Linked DNA regions of Prochlorococcus marinus str. MIT 9312. Each later gene encodes a partner of the first gene's protein in a complex. Links are inferred from orthologs where the notes say so. Each region holds a gene or a part of one and is shown on either strand. Other genes may lie near its edges.

Region 1 (9,817 bases):
AAAAAACTAAAGATACAAAATTTTCCTGTTTCTGTTGCTTTTTTTCAAAGCCAGGGCTTAGATATTTTTTGTAAAAAATACCATTTTTATAAAAGGACTTTGACAAATTTTTCTTGGTATATTTACTGAATAGGTAAATTCAGTCTTGTTATATTATTACCTTAAAAATTTATATTTTCTAATTAATTTAGTTTCTACCTAAACTAATACCTAGTCTTAATGCTAAAACACCTGCATGCACAACTACTATTAGGCTTAGTGCAATTAAATTTATTGTTTGAGTTGGCTCCATAGGTAAAAAAAATATTTCCTTTATTCTCCACCTAAAAGAGGGAATTTGACACACTATTACAAAATGATGTTACGTAATTAATAAATTGAAAGAAAAAATTTATTAAAAATTATTATAAATAGACCAGCAAATTTAATTTTGGGAATAGAAAATCAAGCTTTAATTTTTTCAACAAATAATTTACCTGGATTTGATCAAATGGCTTTAGATTTAAATTCTTTAAATCAGACAATTTCTAATCCTGAAATCATTTTCACATTAAGATTCTACTATTGGACTGGGGATTGGCTTTCAATTGGCTATCACCAAAAGGAAATTCCTCCTCATTGGGAAAAATTATTATTTAATAAGGAAATTAACATTGTAAGACGTCCCTCTGGAGGGGGAGCTGTTTTGCATTCGGGAGGAATAACATATGCATTAACATTTAAAAAAAGTCACTATAAAATACTAAGTTATGAACTGGTTAACAAATGGTTAATTAAGAGTTTTCGAGAATTAGGTCTAAAGTTACAAAATGGCAAATTACGAAAATCGCCAATAGCAACTAATTGTTTTGGGAGTAAATTAATTTCTGATTTAGTTGATCAGGATGGGTTCAAGAGAGTAGGAAGTGCACAATATCGAAAAAAAGGTGCCTTCCTTCAGCATGGAGAGATTCAAACAAATCCCTCAAAAGATTTATGGTTAAAATTATTTCAAGAAGAAGCTCCACCTAAATTAAATCTAGATCTTACAAATGATGAAATAGTTCATCATTTAAGAAATTCATTCCTAGAGAATAAATCTAATATAAGATTCAAAAATGTTGCCATTGATAATTAAAATATTGAAAATTTTCATGACACCAATTCTTAAAGATCTCCTTTCTGCTTCATTAAATTAACTATTCTTGGCAATTCAATTCCCAAAGGATACTGATTTTTATAATTTAATTTGTTAACAATCTCTAAAGGCAAATTAAAACCTAATTTATTCAATATAAAGTATCCAATTTTAGACCTATCAATTATCCCCAAAGGGATATCTGCAGCATTGAGTACCAATAAAAAACCTTCACTAGTGTCTTCAAGTCTTTCTATAGTTTTCCATAATTTTTCATTACTATAGATATTCGCAAAACTGTTTATTGGTTTCTGAAAATCCCCAACAAAATTCCGCTCCCATTTTTTTATAGTTACAGTTTTTAAAATATTCTCATCAACAAAACCGGTCCATCTACCAGTATTTGCAACAAAGAAATATTTATCTGCTGCATCCTTTTTATCTTTTATTTTTGTGTTAAATTCTGAGAAATTAGAATCGAATTCAATTTTTCTCAATGGCTTTAATTTAAGCTCAGAAACTTTACTAAATTTAAGGATGTTTTCAATTTTAAAAAATTGACTTTCTGATTTTGAAGAATTAACGCCTAACAAACCTAAAAAAGAAAGAATAAAACCATAATAAAAATTAAATCTAAATAAACAAATTATGCCAAATATTAGAACTAAAAAAGATAAAGATAAATTTACTTTATTGAGGAAATCTCTTCCTTTATTTTTACTCCCTGAGAAATGCCAAATAATACTTTTTAATAAATTCCCCCCATCTAAAGAACCAATTGGAATTAAATTTAAGAAGCCTAAGAATAAATTTAATATACCTACTCTAGAAATTATATTGATAGCTATTATTTCTTGAGATGTACTGTAATTGCTAATTAAAAGTAGAATAAATGCTGTAGCGAAACATAATAGAGGTCTAACGATTGCAATTTTTATATTCCCCAAAGCAGTTTGACAATACTTATCTGTGTGTAAAATTGCCCCTAGAAAATAAAAAGTGATTTTTCTAATTTTTACACCCTGATTTAGGGAAACAAAGGTATGTAAAACCTCATGAGAAATAATTGAAGATAATAATAAAAAAGATGTAGAAAATCCAATAATCCAAGCCTCTTTAGTATTGTAAATATCGCCTGAGGTAAAATTAACCTGATTACTAATACTCCATGAGAATAAAAAGAGAATTGCAAACCAATAAGGATGAATTCTGAAGGGAATTCCCCATATTTTAAAAATTTGCCAACTTCTCAAAAATAATCTCCGCTATATTTAGCAATAATATTAATTTTACATACTGGATAACGATATGCCCAAGACTAACACTTTAGTTAAAATTTGCGGACTCACGTCTGAAGAACAAGCTCTTCAAGTCGCCAAATTAGGAGCTCATGCTATCGGAATTATTGCGGTTGAAGAGTCACCAAGGTATGTATCAGCTGTAAAAAAGAAGAAAATTTTTAAAACATTAGAAAGTTTTTACCCAAAAATCGAGAGGGTATCTGTTGTCCAAAATTGTTCTATAGATTTAATTATTAAAAATTTCTTAGGAAACCCTAGTGAAACTATAATTCAATTACATGGAGATGAGGATATTGATTACTGCAAAAGGTTAAGGGAAAAAATTCCAAATATTGGAATATGGAAGGCCTTCAGAATAAAAACTAAAAAGGACTTGGATCAAATAAAACCTTTTGAAGATTTTGTAGATGCGATACTACTTGATTCATGGAATAAAGAAACTTATGGGGGTTCAGGGAAAAAAATAAAAACTATTTATCTAGAGAATCTCCAATTTAGTAAACCTTGGTGGCTAGCAGGCGGAATATCAACTGAATGGATTGATGAAATTTTAACTGACATCAAACCAGATGGACTAGACATTTCAAGCAGTATTGAAATATCTCCAGGCTTGAAAGATCTAGAAAAAACAGGGGCCCTAATTAAGTTTTTAAAAAAGAATTAGTAGTTATTAGTTGCAGATTGCTGTTTTACAAGTTCAAAAAATTCTTGTTTTAAACTTAAGTCATGCCTAAAGTCGCCTCTTACTACAGAATTAATCATACTTGTATTTGGTTCTTTAACTCCCCTCCATTTCATACAATAGTGTTGGGCCTTCACAATAATACCTAAACCTTTAGGTTCACACAATTTTTCAATTTCATCTGCGAGTATCATTACAGCTTCTTCTTGAATATGAGGTCTTGAAAAAACCCAATCAGCGACTCTTGCAAATTTTGAGAGCCCTATAACTTTATTCCCAGGTTTAATGCCTATCCAACACTCCCCAAGAATTGGGACCAAATGATGTGAACATGCAGATCTTACTGAAATAGGGCCTACAGTATAAATCTCATCAAGATTCTTATCGTTTGGAAAACTTGTAACTTTGGGTTGTTCATGATATCTCCCTTTAAAAACTTCATTTAAATACATCTTTGAGACTCTTTCTGCAGTCTCTTGAGTATTATGATCATTTTCAACATCTATTACTAAGGACTTAAGGAGGTCTTTAACTCTGGAGGCTACTTCTTTTTCTAGAATTTCTAATTCTCCAGGATTTATAAAGTCTGCAATGTTATCATTTGCACTGAATCTTGTCCCAGAATTCTTAATTCTGTCTCTGATAATTTCAGAGATTAGTTTATTAGTAATCTGGTCATCAAAGTTTCTAATATTATCGTTGGGTAATGTAGAGGTCATAAAATTTTAAACAGAAAATTGTATGCAACTTAATTTACTGTATCTTCCAAAAGCTTAATTGCTTATACACTATATCACATTCTCTTGTTCAATCGGGTTCAAATAGTCCTAAAAAAAATCACCTTTTAAAGATTAAAAAGATAAATAGAATTTTCAAAAAGCACCTCCAGAAGGCATCAAAGTTAAGTCTTCAATCAATTGTGACTCGGGTTGTTGTGCCATATAAAGAATAGTATCTGATACCTTATTTGAGGAGAGCATAGAAGTTCTATCAAAATCAGAATTAATTGATTCGGAGTCCCAAAGAGGAGTATTTACTGAACCTAAAGTTATTGTGCATGCTCTTATTGAATTGGATCTCTCCTCTTCCCTCAAGCATTTAGTAAACATGGTGAGTGCAGATTTTGAAATACAATATGCACCCCATTGAGGGAAAGCATTATAAGAGGCATGACTACTAACATTAATTACTAAACCACCATTTTTTCTCATTTGAGGGATTATTGAGCTGCAAATTTGAAAAACACTCGTAAGGTTTATTTGAATTGTTTGTTCCCATTGCCCAAAATCCATTTCAACTAAAGACCCATTAAATGCGCAACCGGCATTATTTATCAAGACTGAAGGGCAACCATATTTCTCAATTGCTTCTCCAACACAATTCTCTATTCCTATAGGATTAGCTAAATCACATTTAACCAGGCTAATTTTTGATTTAGTAGTCAATAATTCACTCTTTAGTTTCTCCAATAAATCCATATTCCTGGAAAGTAGAATTAAATCCCAACCAGCTTTAGCAAAAGTAATTGCGGTAGATCTACCAATACCTTTCGTAGCACCTGTTATAAAAGCTAGTTTCAATTTATTCAGATTGGGGGGGGATTTCACTATAAATCTCTTCAATATTATTTGCTTCGATAAATTTACCTAAAACCCTAAATTTTTTATATCTTTCCTCAATGAGTTCATCTTTAGTCATTTGCAGTAGAGTATCAAGGTGTTTCTCAATAGCCTCCTTTAGTGTATTGCCAGCATCTAAAGGAGCCCAATTGTTTCCACCCGAAGGTTCTGGTAATACTTCATCTATTATCCCCAATTTAAGTAAATCTTTACCTGTAATTTTAAGTGCTGATGCTGCTTCAGGAGCCTTTGCAGCATCTCTCCATAAAATTGATGCACATGCTTCTGGACTAGCAACTGTATAAACACTGTGTTCAAACATTAGTAACCTATCAGCAACACCTATTCCAAGTGCGCCTCCAGAACCACCTTCTCCAATAACAGTAGCCACAATAGGGACTGTCAAACCAAACATCTCCCTTAAGTTTCTTGCAATCGCTTCCCCTTGTCCCTGCTCTTCAGCTGTTAAACCTGCATAGGCTCCAGGAGTGTCAATAAATGTAAGAATTGGCAAAGAAAATCTATCTGCATGCTGCATTAATCTAAGCGCTTTTCTATAACCTCCTGGCTTTGCCATTCCAAAGTTTCTTACAACATTTTCTTTAGTATCTCTTCCTTTCTGATGCCCCAACATCAACACTGGTCGATTATTTATCGAACCTATACCTCCAATTAGTGCCATATCATCGCCTCCATTTCTATCTCCATGTAATTCGATCCAGTCATCACAAAACATTTGAACAAAGTCTAAAGTGCTAGGTCTTTGAGGATGTCTAGCCACCTGAATCTTTTGTGCAGGCGTTAGTGATTTAAATATCTCTTCTCTTCTCCTAGTTGCCAAGGTTTCAAGCTGCAGAAGCTGTTGACTAACATCCACTTCTGAATCTCGAGCTAATTCTTTAATTTGCTCTATCTGTTTCTCAAGTTCAACAAGAGGCTTTTCAAAATCAAGTAGGTAACGTTTAGCCATAATTTCAAACAGTCAATACTTTAGGCTGTTTATCAAGTCCAATCGCAGAAAAACCATGTTTCAAAGAAGCTGCTCCAATAAATTCCATTTTTTCAAGAGAAATGTTATTCCTTCCCCAACTAAAGTTGGTATGACACTTTTCAAATTCTAAAATCATAGCTTCTGCAAAGCAAGCAAACATCTCTCTCTGAGGGTTCTGCATTTCTGCAAGTTCCATCATATTCCAGCCAATATCATTGAAAAACTCTACTATACCTCCTTTTAAAACATGAATATTTTTACCTTTAAATTTCTCATCAAGATTTTTAGGGTATCCACCATCAATCATTAAACATGGTTTTTTTAAGTTTTCAATTTCAATTTCAATCGTTTTAGGCATACTTGCAACCCATACAACAATATCCGCTTGAGGCAATGCTTCATCTAAACTTTTTATAGTGCCACCATCTAATTCTTTCTGTAATAGAGTTAATGGTTGTTGTTGTCTAGCCACCATAAGAAGTTCTGAAATACCAGTTTTATTGACAAGCCACCTACAAACAGCACTTCCTATATCACCTGTAGCACCAATAACAGCAACAGTTGCAGTTTTAAGATCTATCCCTATGCGAGGAGCATTTATTTCTAGTTGCCTACAAATAACCCAGGCAGTGTGTGTATTACCTGTAGTAAACCTTTCCCACTCTAATGAAGTATTTCTAATTTGTTTATGTTGAAGAAGATTAAAATTTTCGAAAATAATAGAAGTAAATCCTCCTAAAGCCGTAATGTTAATCCCTTTTTTCTGAGCTAATTCCATAGCATTTAATACTTTTCTTCTTGCGGTTTTAAACCTAGAAAGCATTTCAGGAACAAAGCAAGAATCTATATAAGAACCTTCAATAGATATTCCAGTAGCACTCTTAACTTCTACATTTTCAACCAATTGAGGAGGGGCTGTACACCAAACATCTAGATCACCATCAGCAATATGATCAAAGCCTAGTAATGAAGCTTTTCTTTTTGCATCTTCAAAACTAGTTGAGTGGCCTATTAACCCAAACATTGAAAATTTATTAATGGTTTCTATACAATGTTATGAACAATAGCATAGAGGTATGTATTTAATTTAGAAATGATAAATTATTAGAATGCTTAGTTAATTAGAAATATTATTAAACAATCGCTGCCATAGCCATTCTTGCAATTTCTCTATTATCAAGACCTATTTCTAGAAGAGTGTCTTGGTAAGCAATCATAAATTCTTCCATTAACTCTTCTCTATCCATAGCCAAAACTGATGCATCTTCTGCTACTTCATCTAACATCTTTTTAATTAAGGGAAGGTTAACCTTATTGGCTTCCATTAATTCTTCTTTACAAGTAGATAAATTCTTTTTAAGCCACTCTTGGCCGTAATTTAGATGGAGATATTCATCTTTAACCACTCCCTCTGTTATTTTTTTTGCAAAAGGATCAGCAACTCTTATGTAAACGTTATAAGCAGATATAGCAAAAGCTTCAATTAAAATAGCTTGTATCAGAAGACAAGTTGTTAAATTTCCTTTTTCTAAAGCAATTTGAAAATTACCATGCAATTTAGAAAAGAATTTTTTTGCGAATACCATATCAGCATCTACTCCTAAATTTCTTCCACAAGCAGTAAATCCTTTTTTATGCTTGAGTTCCATTCTCGCCAACTTAGTTAATTCTTCTAACTCATTTGGTATTAACGTTGCTATTGAAATGTAATTATCATGAGCCTCTTGCTCTCCCTCTATAACAATTGCATTTATTCTGCTATATGCATCCTTATAGGAATCTGTTGTAAAGTCGGGAAGATTCAAAGAATTCGTGTCTATGGATTCTTCAGTAGTTTTTGTATTTGTTTCTAGAGTTTGCATGTCAGTAATCTTTAGCTCATTATGCATGAATATTACATGATTATAGTGAGTTTATTTAAATATCATGAAAATATTTTCAATTGTTAAGTCACATTTTTCAACTTAAATTTATTTCAATTTAATTGGGCCAATCCGATTCCATTAGATTCATTATCAATTTGAACCAATGATTAATCAATAATTCCTTTAAATCTTTTCCTAAGGACTCATTTGCACCTCTACTATCCCCAATCACTCCAGATTTACTCAAGTCTTTTGTGAGCCAAGCAGTTGGCGCATTTCCCTCTAAACTCCAACCTTCTGGGATCTGTCCTTTAATGCCCTCATTAGGACGTTCATCACCTACCAATTCTGGTTTTATAGCCAGCATCAAACTTGTTTCAGCTAAGGATGCATGTAGCCCATTCTCGATCTCAGTTTTTGTTAACAATTCACTTAATCCATTAACACCACTCCATAAGAAACAAGGGAATACTGCCATCCCAGGTGCAAAACTTCTTAGCTCTCTTGCAGCTGTATTTAGTAGTGAGATTTGACCTCCATGTCCATTAATCAATATCAATCTTTTAAAACCCATTTCAGATAATTGACCTCCGACTTCCTTAATCATTGAGGTTATTAAATATGAGGAAAGTGAAATTGTCCCAGCAAAACCCTTATGTTCTGGAGAAAACCCAATATATTGTGTTGGAAGTTTTTTTAATGGGATATCGGAAGAGAATAATTTAAAAACTTCGCTAATGATTTCATCAACAAAAATACTATCTGTAGCAAGAGGCAAATGCGGCCCATGTTGCTCAACAGCGCCGAATGGCCAAATAACTGTTGATCTTTTGTCTTTTGCAATACTCTCAATTTCTTGCCAATTTAAATATTCAAATTTATTAGGTATTGGTTTAAAGTTCATTAATTTTAATTTTGAGTACTAACATTTAGAGTATGTTATTAATTAATTATTCTTATTTTACCTACGATGGGAGTCAGTAATAAAAATGCCCAAGATAATATCCAACCAAAGGGCAATAAAAAAAATTTTAAAAAACCTCTTCAGGTACTTCACATAAGCAAGAAGGATACTCAAAAAAAATCTCAAGAAATACAGAATGAACAAAACAATTCGCAAGAAGAAATTAAAAAAGAAAATATCGCAATCAAACCTCAAATAATTAAAGATGAATCAGTAAACGAAATTGAGGACAGTAATGAAAACACGAAAGCTTTTGATAGTTCTCAACAAAACTTAAATAGACCCCTTAATTTTTCTGAGCAAAACACAGATTTTCAATTAGAAAGAACAGTTGATGAATTCGATTTTGATGAAAGTGCTTTTTTGGAGGCTTTAAATGAAAATGAGCCAATTGGGGCTACAGGAGAAACAATTTCAGGGAAGGTTATAGCAATCGAAAGTGATGGCCTATATGTTGACATTGGTGGGAAAGCACCTGGTTATATGCCAAAAAAAGAATGTGGGTTGGGTGTCATAACTAACTTTAAAGAAAAATTCTCTATAGGCCTTGAAATGGAAGTCTTGGTTATAAAAGAACAAAATGCTGATGGGATGGTAACAGTGAGCGCTAGGGCATTAATTCTCAGGCAAAGTTGGGAGAAAGTTTCAAATTCCGCTAAAAATGGAGAATTAATTGACGTTTTAATTAATGGATTTAACAGAGGTGGACTTACATGTGATGTAGATGGATTGAGAGGATTCATCCCAAGATCCCAACTTGAAGATGGTCAAGATTATCAATCTTTTGTTGGCAAAACTCTAAAAGTAGCGTTCCTTGAGGTGAATCCAGAATCCAGAAAATTAGTTCTCTCTGAAAAGAAAGCATCATTAGTCTCTAAACTTACGAGTCTAGACTTGGGTCAATTAATTGAAGGAGAAGTTTTAGCAGTAAAACCATATGGCTTCTTTATTGATTTAGGTGGAGCTAGTGGACTTCTTCATCAATCCTCACTAACAAAAGGATCGATTCGTTCTTTACGAGAAATTTTTAGAGAAGGGGAAATTATAAAAGCTTTAATATCTGAAATTGACCTTGAGAAAGGGCGAATTGGTCTTAATACAGCCCTTTTAGAGAACTCTGCAGGAGAATTAATTATTGATAAAGAAAAAGTTATGCGAGAAGCCACTGATAGAGCACTAAAAACCAAAGCACTCTTCGACAAAAAAAATCAAGACAAATGAATATTAATAAGAAAAAAGAAACAAGTCCTGAATTAAAAATTTCAGATTGGGAATTAG
Region 2 (4,029 bases), 240 kb from region 1 along the record:
AGAAGAACTTTTTAAAATCTATGGTGAAACTGGAGGAGGGAAGAAAAGATATTATCTCCATAGTCCTGAAGAAGCGGAAGAACATAATACAAGACTTGGGACATCCTTAGAACCAGGTCAATTTACTCCATGGGAAGATATTCCTAAGGGAACAGACGTACTTTTTTATGAAGGTTTACATGGCGGAGTAGAAGGTGATGGATACAATGTGGCATCCTATGCTGATTTACTTGTTGGTGTTGTTCCGATAACAAATTTAGAGTGGATTCAAAAAATCCATAGAGATAACGCAGAGAGAGGTTACTCAGCTGAAACCATTGTGGATACTATATTGAGAAGGATGCCTGATTATATAAATCACATTTGTCCACAATTCAGTAAAACCGATATTAATTTCCAAAGAATTCCCACAATTGACACTTCCAATCCTTTCATATGCAGGAATATTCCAACTCCTGATGAGAGCTTTGTGATCATACATTTCAGAAAAGGAGCTAGAGAGAAATGGGGAATTGATTTTCAATACTTGCTTGGAATGATTCACGATTCATTTATGTCAAGTCCAACCAGTATCGTTGTAAATGGTGGGAAAATGGGTTTCGCAATGGAACTTATTCTTACCCCAATAATTCATAAAATGATTGAGGAGAAAAATAAAGGATAATTAATATTCGATTATCAACTCAAATCCATATATTTTTTTTTCTAAGGATAAGGGAGTTCCTAATCTATAAAATCTCAAATATTTATATATCTTTCTTGATAAAAGTACCTTACTTAGATTTAAATAGAAAAAACAGGTAACGTTGTGTCATTAATCGACTGGTTTGCCGCAAGGCGTAAAGATCAATTTGTTGGGAAAGTTTCCCAAGATACTGACGAGGGAGACGGTTTGTGGGTTAAATGTTCAGAATGTTCTCAAGTAGCCTATAGAAAAGACCTAATTTCAAATTTCAATGTTTGTAGTAATTGTGGTCACCATAATAGGATTAATAGTGATGAAAGGATAAATATAATTGCTGATAAAAATTCATTCAAAGAGTTTGATAGTTCACTAAGTCCTACAGATCCTTTAGGTTTTAAAGATAGAAGGTCTTATGCTGATCGAATTAAAGAAAGTCAAGCAGGTACTGGCTTAAGAGATGGTGTCATAACAGGTTTTTGTTCTGTAAATTCAATGCCTTTAGCATTAGCTGTAATGGATTTTAGATTTATGGGCGGATCCATGGGCTCAGTAGTTGGTGAAAAAATTACGAGGATAATTGAAAGAGCAACTATAGAAAATTACCCAATTCTTATTGTTTGCGCATCAGGTGGAGCAAGGATGCAAGAAGGTATGTTAAGTCTCATGCAAATGGCAAAAATATCGGGAGCACTCAAAAAACATAAAGAAAAAAATCTTCTGTATATGCCATTGTTAACTCATCCAACTACTGGAGGAGTAACAGCCAGCTTTGCGATGTTAGGTGATTTAATATTGGCGGAACCTAAAGCTCTTATTGGATTTGCGGGAAGAAGAGTTATTGAACAAACATTAAGAGAAAAATTACCTGATAATTTTCAAACAGCTGAATATCTTCTTGAGCATGGTTTTGTTGATGTAATAGTGAAAAGGAAAGATCTCAAGACTACTTTGACTAAAATTTTAAAAATCCACGGTGTAAAAGAACTGGCAGAAGCAAATATATAATAATGAGAATAATTTCTAATTTATTTTATTTTTCTTTAAGCCTTTTTTTGTTTATTTTAAATTTTGCTACCTATTCATATGCAATAGGAAATGTTGATTGGGTTCTCCTTAAAGAAAATGGTGATGGGAAAGAATGGCTTGATAAAGGGAGTATTAAGCCGCTTCCAAATGGTGAAATAAGTGTCTTAACAAAGTTCTTTAAAAATCCAACTAATTCAAATGATGATGGAGAGTTATCACTTTATGTAATGAGAATTAATTGCGATAAAAAAGAGTTCAAAGACACTTCAATAAATGGAATTCCTCAATTTAATTCAAAATGGCAAACTTCTAATAATGACGAACTTATAGATGTTGTTATTGAAAATAGTTGTTCAGAGTTTATTAATGGATAAGAATGAATACTAAAAATAAAAAATTAAAAATAGCTATAGCTGGACTAGGTTTTGGGAAAAAAGTTCATTTAGAAGCATTAAAAGAGTCAGATTATTTAACGCCTGTAGCTATTTATCATTATGAGAAAAAGCAAAAATCGATTTTAGAAAAAGAAACGGGATTAGAGTTTTTTCATAATTGGGAAGATTTAGTTAAATCTCCAGATATTGATGGGATTATTGTTGCTACCCCTCCTGAATCAAGATTTAAATTAGCAAAACAAGCTCTTGAGAATAATAAAAATTTGCTATTAGAAAAACCGGTTTCAATATCGTCCTCTGAAATTGAAGAGCTTCAGAGAATATCTTTGATCAATAACTTAAGTGTATGTGTTGATTTCGAATACAGGGCAGTACCACTTTTCCTTCAGACAAAAAAACTTATTGATGAAAATATTTTAGGCGATATATATTTAGTCAAATTAGATTGGTTAATGGGAAGCAGATCAGACCCTAAAAGAGCCTGGAATTGGTATTCTTTAGAAGAAAAAGGTGGAGGAGTTATTGGTGCCTTAGGTACTCACGCATTCGATATGTTGAATTGGTTTTTTGGAGAATCAATAAACGTATCTGGCAAGTTAGCAACATCAATAAAAAAAAGACCCTTACCTAATTCATCTGATTTAAATTACGTTACTAGCGAGGATATTTGTCTAGCTAATATAGAACTATCAAATTACAGTACGAATCTAATTCCATGTCAGGTTTCTTTATCATCGATTTCTAAAAACGGTAGAGGCTTTAGTTTAGAAATATATGGAAGCGAAGGTTCACTTATTCTTAAAAGCGAGAACCAAAAAGATTATGTACATGGTTTTAATTTGAAATACTCAAACAACGAAAATAAAATACAAAATCTGACTGCAGATTCAATTTTTAATTTTGAGAAAACATGGACTGATGGAAGGATAGCTCCAGTTTTAAGAATTCAAAATTTATGGGCTGAGAGTATTTTTAATAAAACACCCATCATTCCAGGCCTATGCGAGGGACTTGCAAGTCATAAAGTTTGTGAAGCGATAAGAGAATCGTCGAAGAGTGGGTTAAATATAAAAATATAGATTTTGTATATCTAATTACGTGACATTTGATCCCTCTTTGTACTAAACTCGCGAGAACAAGTGCTTTGTATAGCATCTAACTTATTTTAATTATGGCCCTCGTTCCACTAAGACTACTTTTAGACCACGCTGCTGAGAATGGTTACGGTATTCCAGCTTTCAATGTTAATAATCTTGAGCAAGTTCAAGCAATCATGGAAGCAGCATATGAAACTGATAGTCCAGTAATCCTCCAAGCTTCAAGAGGGGCAAGAAATTATGCAGGAGAAATTTTCTTACGTCATCTAATCCTTGCCGCCACAGAAACATATCCTAATATTCCTGTGGTAATGCACCAAGACCATGGTAATGAGCCATCAACATGCTATTCAGCAGCAATAAATGGTTTCACATCAGTAATGATGGATGGTTCTCTAGAGGCAGATGCAAAAACACCCGCTAGTTACGAATATAATGTTGCAGTTACTAAAAAAGTAGTAGATTTTGCTCATTCAGTTGGAGTTAGTGTTGAAGGAGAATTAGGTTGCTTAGGTTCATTAGAAACAGGGAAAGGTGAAGCAGAAGATGGTCATGGATTTGAAGGTGAACTTTCTACAGATATGCTTTTGACTGATCCTGAAGAAGCTGCAGATTTTGTTGCTAAAACAAAAGTTGATGCATTAGCTATTGCTATAGGTACAAGTCATGGTGCTTATAAATTCACAAGAAAACCTACAGGAGAAGTTCTTGCAATAAGCCGAATTGCTGAAATTCATAAAGCACTTCCAAATACCCATCTTGTAATGCATGGATCTAGTTCAGTTCCTCAAGAATGGTTGGATATCATCAACAAATATGGTGGTGA

What was found.
Region 2: the proteins of PMT9312_RS02745 (region 1) and accD are in contact, whole or in part, in a solved structure (PDB 8UXZ), measured with the Escherichia coli proteins. The link is inferred for Prochlorococcus marinus str. MIT 9312 from one-to-one orthologs.

Annotation. Positions count from the first base shown.
Region 1 is NC_007577.1:495,993-505,809, reverse strand. The notes cover bases 3,686-6,559. They hold PMT9312_RS02745 (acetyl-CoA carboxylase carboxyltransferase subunit alpha), read right to left. Parts: upstream 5,690-6,559; coding sequence 4,682-5,689; downstream 3,686-4,681. Other genes in these bases: PMT9312_RS02740 (long-chain acyl-[acyl-carrier-protein] reductase), read right to left, coding at 5,694-6,559; PMT9312_RS02750 (SDR family oxidoreductase), read right to left, coding at 3,973-4,707; folE (GTP cyclohydrolase I), read right to left, coding at 3,686-3,819. In the rest of the region: PMT9312_RS02780 (hypothetical protein), read right to left, coding at 1-106; psaM (photosystem I reaction center subunit XII), read right to left, coding at 188-292; PMT9312_RS02770 (lipoyl protein ligase domain-containing protein), read left to right, coding at 491-1,117; PMT9312_RS02765 (site-2 protease family protein), read right to left, coding at 1,147-2,370; PMT9312_RS02760 (phosphoribosylanthranilate isomerase), read left to right, coding at 2,426-3,082; more of folE, read right to left, coding at 3,079-3,685; more of PMT9312_RS02740, read right to left, coding at 6,560-6,734; PMT9312_RS02735 (aldehyde oxygenase (deformylating)), read right to left, coding at 6,844-7,572; PMT9312_RS02730 (creatininase family protein), read right to left, coding at 7,691-8,479; PMT9312_RS02725 (S1 RNA-binding domain-containing protein), read left to right, coding at 8,546-9,760; PMT9312_RS02720 (Tab2 family RNA-binding protein), read left to right, coding at 9,757-9,817. UniProt on the Escherichia coli protein: Component of the acetyl coenzyme A carboxylase (ACC) complex. First, biotin carboxylase catalyzes the carboxylation of biotin on its carrier protein (BCCP) and then the CO(2) group is transferred by the carboxyltransferase to acetyl-CoA to form malonyl-CoA.
Region 2 is NC_007577.1:735,422-739,450, reverse strand. Bases 1-2,749 are described here. They hold accD (acetyl-CoA carboxylase, carboxyltransferase subunit beta), read left to right. Parts: upstream 1-808; coding sequence 809-1,690; downstream 1,691-2,749. Other genes in these bases: PMT9312_RS04050 (Gfo/Idh/MocA family protein), read left to right, coding at 2,088-2,749; PMT9312_RS04055 (hypothetical protein), read left to right, coding at 1,693-2,085; PMT9312_RS04065 (phosphoribulokinase), read left to right, coding at 1-664. Outside these bases: more of PMT9312_RS04050, read left to right, coding at 2,750-3,185; fba (class II fructose-bisphosphate aldolase), read left to right, coding at 3,278-4,029.